DNA from 3 places in the Clostridium sardiniense genome. Region 1 is predicted to be linked to each of the others. Evidence: riboswitches for the same ligand, from Rfam matches in the RefSeq annotation. Region 1 holds a riboswitch; each other region holds the start of a gene.

Region 1 (5,872 bases):
AAATCTAAATCTCCATATCCTGGGCTATATCTAAATGTTAGCTCCTCACCTTCATTTACATACTTAGATTTTATCTCTTCTTCTACTAAATCACAAACTTCTTCAACACCTGTAGTTGCACAAGCATCAAATATTAATCCCTTTGTTAAGTCTACTTTTTCATAAAATCTTATCCGTCTCTCTACATCATTTCCAAGGGTCACAGCCATCAGCACACACCTATCACAGTCTTTTAACAAATTATATATATCTATTCCTTCTAAAAGCAAGTTAGTACCTATAAGTTCAATTTTATTTTCTCTTTTCTTAAGATTATACTCTTCATAAATAAATTTAGGTGTAAAGAAATCTCTACACTCTTTCTTTACACCCGAAATTTTATTCATAATATTTTTGGGCTTCTCTTGCCCTCTATATCCTAAGTATCTTAAAATTTCTGATTCCTGAAGAGTAATCTCCCTCCCACTACTCTCCATATATATTAAGTGAGAATCCTTTGCTAATTACATCTTTTGCATATTCCTTTGCTCCAAAAAGAGAAATATCTTTATAATTTCCACATTGAACTTCATTACTTGCTGGTATATCCTCTGATTTTAATAAATTTCTAAGAACTGTCTCAACTGCTGCTTTTATTTCTATAGGATCTTTATCACCCCAAGTACTTAAATAAAATCCTGTTCTACATCCCATTGGGGATATATCAATAACTCCATCTAAATTTTCTCTAATATTATAAGCTAGGTGATGCTCTAGTGCATGCATAGCTGCTGTTCCAAAAGCCTCCTTATTAGGTTGCAGGAATCTTATATCAAACTTGCTTATCTTATCACCATGTCCTCCTTCGTATACACAACATTTTCTTATAAATGGTGCCTTTACCTTAGTGTGGTCTAGTTCAAAACTTTCTACTTTTTTCATACATTTGCCTCCTAATTATTAATTGTTTTAATGACTGTCTTAATATTTTCTTTAATCCTTTTTGCAACATAAGGATTATTCATTGTATAAAGATGAATGCCCTGAGCTCCACTAGAAGCTAAATCTATAATTTGTTCAACTGCATATGCAATACCTGCTTCTTTTAAAGCTTCTGGACTATATTCATACTTATTCATTATTTTTGAGAATTTATGCGGAATTTTTGCACCGCATAATTCTGTTATTCTCTCTATCTGCCTTTTATTTATTACTGGCATAATTCCAGCTTGAATTGGAGTTTTTATTCCATTTTTATTTATCTTATCTAAGAAATCATAATAAATATTGTTATCAAAAAACAGCTGAGAAATAAAGCTTGATGTACCTGAATCTATCTTTCTTTTCATATTATCTATTTCCATATCTATTGATTTATTTTCTATATGGCCTTCTGGATAACATGCTGAAATTATATTAAATCTTTTCTTTTTTTCTATATAACTTATGAGCTCACTTGCATAATTAAAGTCTTTTCTAGAGTCACCATTATCATCACCTCTTAATGCAAGTATGTTACTAACGTCTTCAAGTTCTAGTCTCTCTGTTATCTTATCTATATCATCTTTCTTAGAAGATATGCATGTTAAATGTGCTAAAGGTTCTATATTATACACATTTTTTATAAGTGATGATATCTCTGTAGTTTTGTTATTTATTAGACTACCACCTGCCCCATAGGTTACACTAATAAAATCCGGTTTTAAATCTGAAAGCTCATTTAAAGCTCTATATATACTTTTAACTGGTGAATTATTCTTTGGAGGAAATACCTCAAAAGAAAATACTAAATTTCTTTTATGAAAAATCTCCTTAATATTCATAATGCCCCCTTATTTATATCCTAAACTTCGAAATATAAAAAAGTCCTAGGATATTACACCTAAGACTTTAATCTTAAACTCATATCCTTATCTATCTGGAATTAGCACCACATACTATAACAAATTTATATATAAAAACCCCTAATAAATTATTGTTATACATAGGTTGCTGGGTTTCATAGGGCCAGTCCCTCCACCACTCTTGATAAGTATATATTCTATTTTGTATAATTATACATTAAAAATACTTTTTTGTAAATATATTCTAATTTTTATCTTTCATATTTTCAAAATATTCTTCTTTAAATAGAGCCATCAATATCTCATCATGATATTTTCCTTCTCTATATATTTCTCTTTTAAGACGACCTTCTTCTTTAAAGCCAAGCTTTTTATAACAAGCAATTGCTCTTGGATTTAATGAAAATACGCCAAGTTTTATTTTTTCCATATTACATTCTTCAAAGATAAATTTGATAAGTACAGATAGAGCATCATATCCGTAACCTTTTCCCCAATAATCTTTATCCCCAATCATGATTCCAATTATGCAATTTCTATTTTTAATACTAGTAGAGTTTATGCTACAACCACCTATTATACATCCACTTTCTAAATCTTCAATTGCAAAATCATATGTTTGATCATTATCTCTTCTTTTCTTAACCCACTCTTCTTCTTGCCAAAGTGCTAATGGAAATGAAGTTTCAATATTTAGAAGCCTTTTTACTTCATAATCATTTATAAAGTCATTAAGTTTTGCTATATCATCTTCCTTATGTGCTCTAAGAATTACCTTCTTCCCCTTATACATAAATCTAAGCCCCCTTTTTTATTTTCTAATCATAATAACAAAATATGGTTTATGTGTCAATATACTTAATATATTATCTATAATTATTAAATATTGTTTCTATAATTTATGAATCAGTAATACACTAATAATTAAATTTTTATAAAAAAATAAGCATCATTTTTAATATGATGCTTATTTTATGGATGATTGTAAAATAATAGTACTATAGATAAGAATGAACAAACTATGCTTATTCCAACTATAAACTGCACTATTTGTGGTTTTGTTAATCCTTTTTCTTCTAATCTAAAATGCATCTGACTTCTATCTGCCTGATACACTGGTTTTCCTTCATTAAACCTTTTAAATATAACAAATAAGTTATCAAATATAGGTACTGCTAGTGCTAATATTGGTAACAATAAGCTAAGTACAGTAGCTTGCTTAAAGGCACCATCTAATGCAATGATACTTAAAATAAATCCTAAAAAATTTGCACCTGAGTCTCCCATAAATACCTTTGCAGGATATCTATTGAATAATAAGAATCCTCCAATTGCCCCAGCAAGTATGATTGAAGTAGATGCTGAGTAACTTTGTCCTAAAATAATTGCTGCAATGAAGAATGTACCTGAAGAAACTAAAGAAATTCCTCCTGCAAGTCCATCCATTCCGTCTGACCAATTTATTACTGTCGTAACTCCAAATATCCAAGTAATACTCAAAACAAACTGTAAAAAAGTATTAAGAGCTACATAATCCCCTGTAAACGGATTAGTAAAGCCTTTAAATGCGACACCAGCATTAAATATTAATACTGCTGCTAATATTTGAATTATCAGTCTTGGAAGTATTGGAAATTCTTTTCCAACTGATTTATAGAAATCATCTATTAATCCTATACATACTATTAATAAAGATCCAATGAAGATCCATATACTTTCAGAATTACTTTCACTTCCAACGAAATAATATACTATAAAGAATCCTATAAACATTGCAAGTCCACCGCATAGTGGTGTTACTTTTTTGTGCTTCTTTCTTTGTGTAGGTTTATCAGTAAAACCAATTTTATGCGATAATTTCATTAATATCGGCATTAAAATTACAACCAATATGAAAGAAATCATAAACTCTATAAAATAATCCATATATTCCTTCTCCTAAATTAGGTTAGATTGTTAATTCTATGTAAAAAAAATTATAACCTATAAGAATTATACTATTAATGTAGGTTATTATCAATTATATTACGATAATTTTAATTTACTTTTAATTCTTTACCAAAATCTTGATTTTAAACACTTTTTACATAAACTAATTTATTTTTTAAACTCAAAAATAAATACACCTTAGAAAACCTAAGGTGTATTTTAGAATTAATTATCCTCTTTGCTCTATCATACTCTTGACTTTCATAAGTCTAGTTAAAGCACTTCTTTCATTTTCATCAAGTTTCATTCTTATGTACTTGATTGTCTCTTGAAGTTGAGGAATTGTCATATATTCTAGAGCATTAACTCTTCTTCTTGTTTTCTCTATTTCATCTGCCATAAGCTGACATGACTTTTCTACTTCTGCAAGTTCCAAAAGCTTAGGTAATATTCCATAAAGCTTTGTTATTGCATCATCAAGTTCTGATGATGTATTTGCAAATCCATATGGGAAGATACTACCTTCGTCACCTTCAAGCTGTCTTTTAAAGTTCATAACTGGAACATTAACACTCATTATGTTTTTGTTTCCAACATCTACAGAAATGCTTTCTTTTGGATAAGCAATTGCCTCTTCTAAGAACTCTGAACTCATTACGGCTCTAGCCATAACGAAATCCTTTAATGATCCTTCAAGTTGCCCTTCAACATCTTTTCTTAGATTATTGTTATACTTAACAAGATTAATGAATTGTCTCATTAACTCATCTTGCTTATCTTTTAAAAGCTTATGACCTCTAGTAGCTGTTGTTAATCTCTTTTTCAGCTTTGTGAGCTCCATTCTAGTAGGATTCACATTTAATCTAGCCATAGCCTATTCTTCCTCTCTTGGCATATATTTTTCAAGGTACTCATCTCTAATTCTCTTAAGCTCTGTTCTAGGAAGTAGTGCTAATAACTTCCAACCTAAATCTAGAGTTTCAGTGATTGTTCTATTTGCTTCAAATCCTTGTGAAACATATTCATTTTCAAAAGCTTCTGCAAATTTAGCAAATGCTTTATCAGTATCTGAAAGAGCTGATTCTCCTAAGATTGCTGATAATTCTTTTGCTTGCTTACCTTGAGCATATGCTGAGAATAATTGGTTCATTGTGTCAGCATGGTCTTCTCTTGTCTTTCCTTTACCTATACCTTTATCTTTAAGTCTTGAAAGTGATGGTAAAACATCTATTGGAGGCATAATACCCTTCTTATAAAGTTCTCTTGAAAGTATTATTTGTCCTTCTGTTATATATCCAGTTAAATCTGGAATTGGATGTGTCTTATCCTCTTCAGGCATTGTAAGTATTGGAATTTGAGTTATTGATCCCTCTTTACCTCTAAGTCTTCCTGCTCTTTCATATAATGTTGAAAGGTCAGTATATAGGTATCCTGGATATCCTCTTCTACCTGGAACTTCTTTTCTAGCAGCTGAAACTTCTCTTAGAGCTTCTGCATAGTTTGTGATATCTGTCATTATAACAAGAACGTGCATTCCCTTTTCGTATGCTAAATATTCAGCTGTAGTTAATGCCATTCTTGGAGTAGCTATTCTTTCGATAGCTGGGTCAGATGCAAGATTCATAAATAGAACTGATCTATCTATTGCACCTGTTGATTTAAATTCATCAACGAAGAATTGAGCTTCTTCGAAAGTGATACCAATAGCTGCAAATACAACAGCGAATTTTGAATCAGAATTTAAAACTTTCGCTTGTCTTGCGATTTGTGCTGCAAGTTCAGCATGTGGAAGTCCTGATGCTGAAAATACTGGAAGCTTTTGTCCTCTAACTAGAGTATTAAGTCCATCTATTGCTGATATTCCTGTTTGAATGAATTCTGATGGATAATCTCTAGCCACTGGATTTATAGCTTCTCCGTTTATATCAAGTCTTTTTTCTGGTATTATCTTTGGACCATTATCTATTGGTCTTCCCATACCATCAAAGACTCTTCCAAGCATATCTTCTGAAACCCCAAGTTCAAGAGGTCTTCCTAAGAATTTTGCTTTAGTTCCTTTTAAGTTAATTCCTGAAGAACCTTCGAAGATCTGTACCATAGCTTTTGAACCATTAACTTCT
Region 2 (5,872 bases), on a different contig from region 1:
AGTTTGATACCTTTCATTGGCTTAAGTGACATTACGTGAGGTCCAGCGCATAGGTCTACGAAGTCTCCCATTTTGTAGAATGAAATAATCTCATCTTCCCCTAAATCATTTATAAGTTCAACCTTGTAAGGTTCGTCTTTCATAAGCTCTAAAGCTTCATTTCTTGGTAATTCAAATCTTTCAATTTGAGGATTTTCTTTAACTATTTTTTTCATTTCAGCTTCGATTTTTTCTAAATCTTGTGCACTAAATGCACCTTCTTTATCAAAATCATAGTAGAATCCATCTTCGATTGCAGGTCCTATAGCAATCTTAACCTCTGGGAATAATCTTTTAACAGCATAAGCTAATACGTGTGATGCACTGTGTCTTAAAGCATCTTTTCCTTCTTGTGAATCAAAAGTGCAAAGACCAACTTCACAATCTTCGTTTATTGTATGACGTAAATCAACAACCTCTCCATTTACTAATCCGCAGAAAGCATTTCTAGCTAATCCTTCGCTAATACTTTTTGCTACGTCTAAAACTGATACACCTTTTTCAAATTCTTTAACTGATCCGTCTTTTAAACTAACTTTAATCATCTTAAAAAACTCCTTTCTTTCTTTATATTAAAACTAAAAATTATTTACTAAAATAAAAAAACTCCGTCTCTAAAAATTAGAGACGAAGTATAATATCCGTGGTTCCACTCTAGTTATTCTTAAGATTAAATCTTAAGAATCACTTTAATATGTCGTAACGTGACAATGACGGACTGGATTGGAGTCACTCCGAGTTAGTTTTCTGTTAAGCTCATATAAAAGTACTTACAGCTAATGTACTCTCTCTCTGTAAATGAGGATTTAACATACTCTTCTCATCAATGTGTTTATCTTCTTAAGTTAATTTATATTATAATCATACAAATTTCAGATGTCAATAAATGCTTTCATAAAGTTTCTCGAGTTTAATATTTTCGAGCAATTCTTCAGAATAGTAAGATTTACCCATTAAAATAAATATAATATCTTCTTTTTTATAGCCTTCTTTATATAATTTTATATCTTTTGTCAAACGCTTAACCATATTGGTAGAAGCGTTTAATATATTACAAAGTTCCTTAAAAGAGTAGTATCTTTTGGGAAGAAGTTTATATAGCTTTTTTTGTAATTTAATTTTATAAGAAATATCTGTTTCAAGAGAGTGATGTGGTCCTAATCTTCCACGATGGTGATATTCGCATAGATACATATAATTTAACTCTATATCAAAACCACCTTCATTTTTATGAACAATGTGATGAATATCAGCTTCTTTATTACATATTTCACAAAAATACAATGATAAACCTCCTTAATCTATATTTAATAATTATAGATAAAAAAATTAGTTAAATCAATTAACAGAATATTTATATAAAATAAAAAATTAAATTGTATAAATCAAGGGTAAAAACAATAAAAAATGGTATAATATACTATATAATATATTATATTGAGATTTATGAAGAAGGGTGATATTTATGAGAGATAACTACAATTCATTTAATTTCTGGACTAATAATGTTAACGAACACAAAGCAATAAGAGGGCATGCTTTTACAAATGAATTGCCAACAAGCAAATCGGTATATATACATGCACTTATATTTTCTAACAAAAATGGAATAGAAAATATTTATTCATACTTTTCAAATCCAAGAGTGTTATTAGGCTATATACAACACTCATTTTGTCAAAAAGCATTCTATAAATGGGCATATGGAACAGAAAAATTAGTAATGAAAATTCCAGCCGTTTCAACTTGTGATCTAATAAATAATCTTTTGAAAAAGAATAAAATTTCCAAAGAAGAAGCAAAAATAATGAAAGAACAATATACATTTTTAAGTAATCTATGGGATAAAGATGACAGCGAAATTATAACGGAGTTAGTGAAGTTTGCAAAAGAGTTTAATAAGGTTTGGGTTGGAGATAACAAACAATTCTTATATATAAAAGTATTCAAAACAGCAAAGGACTTAGGAGAATTCATTGATGATTCAATAAGAATGACAAACAAGGAAGAAGAGTTTAAATAAGGAATAGGATTATCATTAGATCAATGGAGAGAAGTATACTTAAAGGTTGGAGAAGATAAGGAATGCTCAAATATATTTAGAAAAATTCTTTTAAATAAATTATCAGAAACACTTTAATAAGGTTAATGTAAATAAGCAATTCATTTAGGTATATGAATTGCTTATTTTTATTAAATTAATATTCAAATTAGTATTAATTTGAATTATTTAGGAATATTAGTAACTTATAAATGTTGACATAGTCTATTAACATTGTTACAATAAAGCATAATCAAAATTAAAAAAAGTCTTATCAAGAGTGGTGGAGGGACTGGCCCTATGAAACCCGGCAACCTACTAATAATTAAGGTGGGAATGACTATAAGAGAATCAATGTATAACATGCATTGATTGTTTGTCATTTTTAATTATAGAGTGTGGTGCTAAATCCAGCAGTGAAAACTGATAGATAAGTAGTATTTATAGAGTGTATATAAAGCTTCTGATTTCTATCAGAAGCTTTTTTATTTTGTGTATAGGAACTTTAGGGAGGGCAAAAAATGAACAAAGAGAATAAAGGGAATTGGTGGGCGCTTTTACCATTAATAGTGTTTGTGGTTGTATATGTTGGAATTGCAATAATTGCAAAGGATTTTTATGCAGTTTCTGTGATAATACCATTTTTAATTGCATCAGTTGTGGCTTTAGTTATGAATACTAAAGTTAGATTTGAAGAAAAACTACAGATTTTCTGCAAAGGAGCAGGAGATACTAATATAATCTTAATGATTTTAATATTTATATTAGCAGGAGCATTTGCAGCTGTTGCTAAATCTATGGGGGCAGTTGATTCAACTGTAAACTTAGGGCTTTCAGTATTACCACCAAATCTTTTGGTAACAGGAATATTTATAGTTGCATGCTTCATAGCATTATCAGTTGGAACATCAATGGGAACAATAGTTGCGCTTGTACCAATAGCACTTGGAGTATCTGAAAAGACTGGAATAGCTGTAGCCTTAGTAGTTGGAGCTGTTGTAAGCGGAGCAATGTTTGGGGACAACTTATCAATTATATCTGATACAACAATAGCAGCAACAAGAACACAGGGCTGTGATATGAGAGATAAGTTTAGAATGAACTTTAAAATAGTATTACCAGCTGCAATAATTACAGCAATTATTTTTATGGTTATAACTAGTGGAACGGAAGCTATTAGCTTAGGTAGTTATGATTATAGCTTAATAAAAATCGTTCCATACATAGGTGTTTTAGTTGCAGCACTTGCAGGAATAAATGTTATATTTGTTTTAGCATCTGGAATAATTTTAGCAGGGACTATCGGAATTGGGACTGGAAGTTTTGATATTATAGGACTTTTTAAAAGTATGGCAGAAGGTATAAATGGTATGAGTGAATTAATAATAATATCATTATTAATAGCTGGTATGGTTGCAATTATAAAATACAATGGAGGAATTGACTTTATACTTCATAAGGGATTAAAAAACTTTAAAACTAGAAGAGGTGCAGAGCTTGGAATTGGAGCTTTAGCAAGCTTAGTTGATATATGTACTGCAAATAATACAATAGCAATAGTTACAGTAGGACCAATTGCTAAAGACATATCAAATGAATTTGATTTAGAGCCAAAGAGAGTTGCAGGTATTATGGACATGTTCGCATGTGCATTCCAAGGGATAATACCTTATGGTGCTCAGCTTATATCAGCAGCAGGACTTGCGGCAATATCACCTATTGAAATAATGCAATATCTGTTCTACCCATATCTAATGGGTATATCAGCGGTAGTTGCTATAATATTTTACTGGAGTAGAAGAAAAGAAGAAAATAGAGTAAAATAAAAAAGCCCGAGTTTGGGCTTTTTTATTTTAGTACATCTAGTTTACTAGGCATATGCATTGGGATGAGATTCCAAGACCTTCTCCAGTAAAACCAAGTCCTTCTTCTGTAGTAGCTTTAATGTTTATTTGATTAAACTCTATGTTTAATGCCGCTGCTACATTACGTCTCATTATCTCTATATAAGGAGCCATCTTTGGCTTTTGTGAAATTATTGTTGCATCGATATTACCTATCTTATAGTCATGAACCTTTAAAAGATTTCCAACTTCTTTAAGAAGAGCTATGCTTGATATCCCTTTATACTTTGGGTCAGTATCAGGGAAATGTGTACCTATATCACCTAATGCTGTAGCTCCAAGTAGTGAGTCCATAATTGCATGAATGAGAACGTCGGCATCAGAGTGACCTAATAATCCAAGTTCATAAGGGATTGTAACGCCACCTAAAATCAAATCTCTACCTTGAACTAAACGATGTACATCATAACCTAAGCCAATACGCATATCTTTCACCTCTCTAATATTTCTTCTATAAGTTTAACATAAAAATATAGTATAAAGAAGTAAACGGTATTAACCTCGCGACGCTTATACTTAAAATCAACATAAATAACATTTGATTTCATAAAAAAATCACCGATACAATTAGTGCTTTTTATAATATATTACAAAAGTATTTAATAAATGATTATTAATTTGTAATTTCATTTAAAAAAAACAGGTATTTAGGTATAATTAAATATAAGAATAGATATTATTTGACAAAAATAATGTCGACGTAGGGGGGAGCGTATAGATTTGGAGATATTCGATAGAAATAAATATAAATTTTCAGATATACCAAGTTTAGTAGAGATAAGTGATGAGGTAAATAAAGCTAGAGCGGAGCAGATATCTTTGATGGAGAAAGAACTTTATTCTTATAAAGTTCTAATACAAGATTTATTTGCGTACTCTCCAAGTGATAAGGATAGAAATACAATATTAAATATAGCTTTTTACATAATAGGAGAAGTAGAGTTATTAGAGTTTATACAAGATAAGAAAAAATTACCTCCTAATATATTATCTAAGAAGACTATGCAGCCAAGAAAGTTTATAGAGGAATGGAATGATTATATAATTACATACACTATTATATTTTCAAATCCTAATTATAAACTTATACAAGATTATATTAGAATTGAAGAGTCAAAAGATGAGGTAGAAATACCAAAGGAAAAGCAATCTAATAAGACTGTGATTAAGAAAGTAATAATAGAGAAAACTAATGAAGAAATTAGTGTAGATGAAAATGACAAAGAAGAAGAATCAAATGTGGTTTCAATAAATAAGAATTCAAAACCGGAGTTAAGAGGAGTAATAGTAAAATCCTTTAAACGTAGTGCATGTATACTAACTAGCAGAGGGGAATTTAAGAAGGTAAAGCTAGAAGGTGATATGAGTGTAGGTGAAGAGGTAACAGCTACAGCAAAAAAAGGGATAAAAGATTATAAACTTCAAATAGGAATTTTTGTGATTGCAATTGTTGTGGCTTGTGGTGCATTTTTATATAAATATTCAGAAATAGATAGAACTATATTAATTAACACAACATCGCAAGTAAAGGTAGATGTTAATTCATTTAATAAGATAATAAGTGCGTATTCTCCAACAAGTAAGGGAGAAGAGATGGTTAAGAGTTTAAAGTTAAACAATGTGAAATTAGATAAAGGTATAGAATCGATATTAAACTATGCAAATAATAATTCAATGATACCATCTGGTAATATATTAATTACTGTAACTGGAGATCCTCTAGAGTTTGGAACTTTAGAAAAAACAGGTGAATTTGCATCAAGCCATAAGATAAAGTTAATAATAAATAATGCTGGAAATGAGCAAAAATTATCTAATTAAAAGATAGAATTAAAAGGAAGATAAGAATGAAAAAAAACTCAAATAGAGAAAATGATAGATTTAAAAA
Region 3 (5,872 bases), on a different contig from region 1:
ACTTCAGATGAGATAGGAGAAGCGCTTAAAGAACCGGTTAGCTTAATAGTAGAAGCTGTTAAGGGAGTATTAGAGAAAACCCCTCCAGAAATAGCTGCTGATATTATGGATAAGGGTATTCTTATGACTGGTGGAGGAGCATTATTACATGGCTTAGATAAGCTTATAGAATCAGAAACTGGGGTAACTGTGAATGTTGCTGAAAATTCAGTTGAAGCTGTTGCGGAAGGTACAGGTTCTGTTTTAGGATATATTGATAAATTAGATAAAACAGTAAATAACCAAGAAATCATATTAGTTGAATAGCATAATAAATAAACCCTGAGTATACTCCGGGTTTATTTTTTTACTTTAATGATGGAGTTTTATCTGGATTAGAATATTCATAGTAGGCATGAAGTATACCTTTAGATATAACTCTTGCCATATTTAGAACTAAGGAGAGTCTGATCGATCTAGTATAGAAAAGATCAGCATTTTCATTAGAATCTATAATGCCAACTATAGATTTGCTTCCAACATCGGGCAATGATTTACCAACGCCCTTTCCAGGTCGTATTGCAAAGTTTCTAATATGAATTTCTCCAATAGAAGATTCCTGCCCTAGGCATGCATCTATACCAAGTATATATGCATTAGGATGCTCTTTAGTTATATTATTTAATTGTTTATCTATATTTAAAGCATGTATAGGATTATTGATTGAACCATACACAGGAAGCGGAAATAGACTTTCCTTTAGTAAGGTACCAACTAATGGTCCTAAACAATCACCAATACATTTATCTGTCCCAATACAAACTATTATAGTATTTTCAGAAAAAGAATCTAAAATAGCTTGAGAAATATTATAATAAGCAAGTGGGGATGTGTGATGAATCCTTTTTTCCATATAAGCACCTCCATGCTTATAATATATGAAGATGTATTTGAAAATAGAATAATTTGAATAAAAATATCTTATATGGAAAGTATTCTCTATAGGAGGTGTATTATGAAAAAGATATTAATTACAAGTATATTAGCTATATCAACTTCACTTGCGGTATATTTTGTTGCTTTTTGGCAACCTAAAGAGGAGATTAATAATAACTTAGTATTGGAAAATTCAAAAAAAACAGAAGATAATAATACAAAAAAAGATAATAATGAAGATACAAATAAAGAAAGTAGTATTGATATAAATAAAAATAATAACTATAATAATGAAGAAAAAAATGAGAAAGATAAGATTAATGATAATTCTTCAAAGAATAAAGAAGATAAAGATAATTTAAATATCTCTAATAATGAAGAAAACAAAGAAAATAAAAATTCAAATAATAGTTCTAATAATAAAAAAGAAGAAACACAAGCTACAAATGCAAAAATATTTAATGTGAATAAAGAGGAGATATTAGGTAATCTTAGTTTAGTTGAAAAAACAAAGTTATTTACAATAGCTAATAAAATATCAACTGTAGATGTAGAAAGAATGAAAAATAGTTTAAAGAAAAATGGAGAGAAAGAGGGAATAACAGAGGTTGTTAGAGTTTTAAAGCTTAGACTTAAATCTGATGATTATAATGAAATAAAAAATATATTATCCCCATATATAAATATAGAATTTCTGGAAAGTTTAGTATAAAAATAAATAAGTATATTGTGATGAAAAAATAAGTATATAGAAGAAAAATAGAGAAATTTTAGTTTAATTTCTTATTTTGATATGTTTTGTCATTTGAAATAAAGAGTATATAAATATATACTAACTATTGTCGGTTGGCCGAAAGGCAAAACGACTTAAAACTTGAAAGAAAATCTGGTGGAGTTCCCGAGTGGCCAAAGGGGGCAGACTGTAAATCTGTTGTCAGTTGACTTCGAAGGTTCGAATCCTTCTTCCACCACCATTCTTAAGGGCGCATAGCTCAGCTGGGAGAGCACCTGCCTTACAAGCAGGGGGTCACAGGTTCGAACCCTGTTGTGCCCACCACAAGTTTTAATAAATAAAAAGTTTAAAGAATATATGCGCTGGCGTGGCTCAATTGGCAGAGCAGCTGACTTGTAATCAGCAGGTTATCGGTTCAAGTCCGATCGCTAGCTCCAAAATGAGGTGGAGTTCCCGAGTGGCCAAAGGGGGCAGACTGTAAATCTGTTGTCAGTTGACTTCGAAGGTTCGAATCCTTCTTCCACCACCATTTTTTATGGGCGCATAGCTCAGCTGGGAGAGCACCTGCCTTACAAGCAGGGGGTCACAGGTTCGAACCCTGTTGTGCCCACCAAACTTTAAACTAATTTTTTAAATATATATGCTGGCGTGGCTCAATTGGCAGAGCAGCTGACTTGTAATCAGCAGGTTATCGGTTCAAGTCCGATCGCTAGCTCCAAATAAGGTGGAGTTCCCGAGTGGCCAAAGGGGGCAGACTGTAAATCTGTTGTCAGTTGACTTCGAAGGTTCGAATCCTTCTTCCACCACCAAAAGCACTAAGATTAATCTTAGTGCTTTTTAATTTTATATAAAAATAATTTTATTAATATAGTGTAGTTATAATAAAATTTTATTATCATTTAAAATATAAATCTATATTATTTAAAACTAAAATATGCTCTATAGATTAGAAACTTTAGTATATAAAATAACAAATAATAAATATTAATAAATTTTATATATTAATAAATAAATATTAAGTTATTATTTTACACCTAATAATATCTACTTTTAATATAATATTAGAACCCTCTAAAATAGGGACTTTATGCATTGGAAAATTATATATAAAGTATAAAAGAATTCAAAAAGTAAAAAAATAGGATATTTTTACACACATAAAATCTATTGACTCTGCAAAATCTATGTGTTACAATTTCTACAGAAATTCAATTAATAAATAAAAAATATATAGACTCTTATCAAGAGAGGTGGAGGGAAACGGCCCTGTGAAGCCCAGCAACCTACATATAATCTTTAATGTTGATTATAAAGTGTGGTGCTAATTCCTGTAGAGCAATCTACAAGATAAGAAAGATTAGGAAACTTGATCTCTTCTTATCGAAGAGTTTTTTTTATTGTCAAAATTCGAAGAAATTTGGAAGGAGAAATATAAATGAAAAGATTATTCACATCAGAATCAGTTACTGAAGGACATCCAGATAAAATTTGTGACCAAATATCAGATTCAGTATTAGATGCTATATTAGAAAAAGATCCACATGCTAGAGTTGCTTGTGAAACATGCACAACAACAGGTATGGTAATGGTTATGGGAGAAATAACAACTAATTGTTATGTTGATATTCCTAAAGTTGTTAGAGAAACAATAAGAGAAATAGGATATGATAGAGCAAAATATGGATTTGACTGTGATACTTGTTCAGTAATGACTGCTATAGATGAGCAATCATCAGATATAGCTATGGGAGTTGATGAAGCTCTTGAATCAAGACAAGGTGAAAAAGATGAAGTTGAAGCAGTAGGTGCCGGAGACCAAGGTATGATGTTTGGTTATGCTACAAACGAAACAGAAGAATTTATGCCAGCTCCAATAGCTATGGCTCATAGATTATCAAGAAGACTTACAGAAGTAAGAAAAAATGGTACATTAGAGTACTTAAGACCAGATGGAAAAACTCAAGTTACAGTTGAGTATGAACATGATAAACCAAAGAGAATAGATGCTATAGTTATCTCAACTCAACATGGTGAAGAAGTAACTTTAGAACAAATCCAAGAAGATTTAAGAAGACATGTTATTGACTACGTGATTCCAGCTGAATTACTAGATGAAAATACTAAGTATTATATAAATCCAACAGGAAGATTCGTTGTTGGTGGACCACAAGGAGATAGTGGATTAACAGGAAGAAAAATAATTGTTGATACATACGGTGGAATGGGAAGACACGGTGGTGGAGCATTCTCAGGAAAAGATCCAACTAAGGTTGATAGATCAGCAGCTTATGCAGCAAGATGGGTTGCTAAGAATTTAGTAGCAGCAGGAGTAGCTGATAAGTTAGAAATTCAATTAGCTTATGCAATTGGAGTTGCTAAGCCAGTATCAATTCAAATAGATACATTTGGAACTGGAAAAGTTGATGAAGCTACTATAGTTAATATAGTAGAAAAAGTATTTGATTTAAGACCAGGAGCTATAATAAGAGATCTTGATCTTAGAAGACCAATATACAAGCAAACAGCAGCTTATGGACATTTTGGTAGAACAGATGCTAATTTACCATGGGAACAATTAAATAAAGTTGAAGAAATTAAAGCTTTATTATAATAAAAGATAAAAAATAAAAAGAAAGATACCTAAAATTAGGTATCTTTCTTTTTGGCTTTTAATAATATTAAATGTATATATTGGAAGAATTTATATATATATATTTGTCGATTGTGTGAGAATATGATATAATTCAGTAAAATTCATATATTTTTCACAATATTCATATGGATTTTACGTTTAATTATATATTTTCGGGGGGAAACGTATGCAAATAATAAGTTATTTAATTTCTGGAGTTTTAATAGCTCTTGGGAATTATTTTTTGTTTGAAAAGAACAAAAGAGTTTTAACTACTGTAAAGGAATTCATAATATACGTGATATCATTCAATATAATATCACTAAGTATATTAAAATTTATTTTGAAAAAAACTTATGTGCTTAAAGCTTCTACATACACAACTGCATTTTCTGTTAAATATATTATTTTTACATTATTTTTAGGGATAATATATTTAGTTATAAAAAGAATTATTAAATCAAAATATAGTTACTTTGTATTAGAAACAGATAAAAAGGGTTGGAAGATAGTAGCAATTAAAGTAGTATCAGTTATATTCGTTGGAATAGGATCATTCTTTTTCTTCTTTTCAAAATGGTTTATTGATTATTTTGGAAATATTACACCAGAACAATTTTTATTTAACTTAAATTCACCTATTAAGGGTACAAGTTCTGATATGTATGCAGAAATTATGATGACACCAGTATTTTCAATTGTAGTTAGTATTGTAATATTCTTAATAATAATAAATTTTAGTTATGATTTATTTATAAATGTAAAAAATACTAAGAAAAAAATACTAAGCCAAAAAAGTTTAAGGGTAATAACATTTATAATTTCGATTGTATGTCTTGTAGGTGGAATAGTATATGGAGTGAAGAAGTTAAGTTTAGTTGAAGTATATAAAACATTTGTTTCAGATTCAAGTTATATCAAAGATAATTATACCGATCCACGTAACGTGAAAATGTCATTTCCAGAAAAGAAAAGAAATTTAATTCATATATACTTGGAGTCTGTAGAAAACACATATTTTTCTAAAGATCTAGGTGGTTATATGGATGTAAATCTAATGCCAGAGCTAGCAGAGCTATCTAAGGAAGGTATTCATTTCTCAGAATCTAATAAATTTGGAGGACCATATCAAACCTATGGATCAAGTTGGTCAGTAGCATCTATGATTAATATGGGTACAGGACTTCCGCTTAAAGTACCTATGGGTGGTAATTCTTATGGAAAGTCAGGTAGCTTCCTACCGGGTGCTGTTAGTATAGGAGATATTTTAAAAGCACAAGGATATGAGCAAACAATAATGTTTGGTGCAGATGCTGATTTTGGTGGATTAACTACTTATTTTACTACACATGGTAATTTTAATATTTTTGACTATAAAGCAGCAAAAGAGAAAAAATTAATACCACAAGATTATGATGTATGGTGGGGATTTGAAGATGACAAGTTATATGAGTATGCTAAAGATGAGATAACACGTTTATCTAAGACTGGAAAACCATTTAATTTCACCATGGAAACTGCGGATACTCATTTCCCTGATGGTTATTTATCTAAAAATGCAGCTAAGAAATATGATTCCCAATATGCAAATG

Evidence for each region. Region 1 has a riboswitch for S-adenosylmethionine ahead of metF (methylenetetrahydrofolate reductase [NAD(P)H]). Riboswitches for the same ligand answer to the same signal wherever they lie in the genome.
Region 2: it holds a riboswitch for S-adenosylmethionine, as region 1 does, so the genes downstream of both, K5V21_RS04000 (Na+/H+ antiporter NhaC family protein) here and metF (methylenetetrahydrofolate reductase [NAD(P)H]) in region 1, are expected to answer to the same signal.
Region 3: it holds a riboswitch for S-adenosylmethionine, as region 1 does, so the genes downstream of both, metK (methionine adenosyltransferase) here and metF (methylenetetrahydrofolate reductase [NAD(P)H]) in region 1, are expected to answer to the same signal.

What each region holds. Positions count from the first base shown of each region.
Region 1 is NZ_JAIKTU010000005.1:8,047-13,918, forward strand. It holds gene K5V21_RS06780 (vitamin B12 dependent-methionine synthase activation domain-containing protein) at 1-386, opposite strand, end outside; gene K5V21_RS06785 (S-ribosylhomocysteine lyase) at 466-921, opposite strand; gene metF (methylenetetrahydrofolate reductase [NAD(P)H]) at 933-1,802, opposite strand; SAM riboswitch class I at 1,887-2,014, opposite strand; gene K5V21_RS06795 (GNAT family N-acetyltransferase) at 2,068-2,616, opposite strand; gene K5V21_RS06800 (MraY family glycosyltransferase) at 2,796-3,749, opposite strand; gene K5V21_RS06805 (V-type ATP synthase subunit D) at 3,982-4,623, opposite strand; gene K5V21_RS06810 (V-type ATP synthase subunit B) at 4,627-5,872, opposite strand, start outside.
Region 2 is NZ_JAIKTU010000003.1:114,376-120,247, reverse strand. It holds gene thrS (threonine--tRNA ligase) at 1-584, opposite strand, end outside; T-box leader at 660-875, opposite strand; gene K5V21_RS04010 (HNH endonuclease signature motif containing protein) at 919-1,323, opposite strand; gene K5V21_RS04005 (hypothetical protein) at 1,505-2,062, shown strand; SAM riboswitch class I at 2,349-2,517, shown strand; gene K5V21_RS04000 (Na+/H+ antiporter NhaC family protein) at 2,602-3,906, shown strand; gene ispF (2-C-methyl-D-erythritol 2,4-cyclodiphosphate synthase) at 3,943-4,410, opposite strand; gene K5V21_RS03990 (anti-sigma factor domain-containing protein) at 4,705-5,805, shown strand; gene rluF (23S rRNA pseudouridine(2604) synthase RluF) at 5,832-5,872, shown strand, end outside.
Region 3 is NZ_JAIKTU010000007.1:75,066-80,937, forward strand. It holds gene mreB (rod shape-determining protein MreB) at 1-306, shown strand, start outside; gene yyaC (spore protease YyaC) at 347-892, opposite strand; gene K5V21_RS09795 (hypothetical protein) at 995-1,627, shown strand; tRNA gene K5V21_RS09800 (tRNA-Tyr) at 1,804-1,889, shown strand; tRNA gene K5V21_RS09805 (tRNA-Val) at 1,897-1,972, shown strand; tRNA gene K5V21_RS09810 (tRNA-Thr) at 2,010-2,085, shown strand; tRNA gene K5V21_RS09815 (tRNA-Tyr) at 2,092-2,177, shown strand; tRNA gene K5V21_RS09820 (tRNA-Val) at 2,186-2,261, shown strand; tRNA gene K5V21_RS09825 (tRNA-Thr) at 2,291-2,366, shown strand; tRNA gene K5V21_RS09830 (tRNA-Tyr) at 2,372-2,457, shown strand; SAM riboswitch class I at 2,884-3,002, shown strand; gene metK (methionine adenosyltransferase) at 3,084-4,259, shown strand; gene K5V21_RS09840 (LTA synthase family protein) at 4,468-5,872, shown strand, end outside.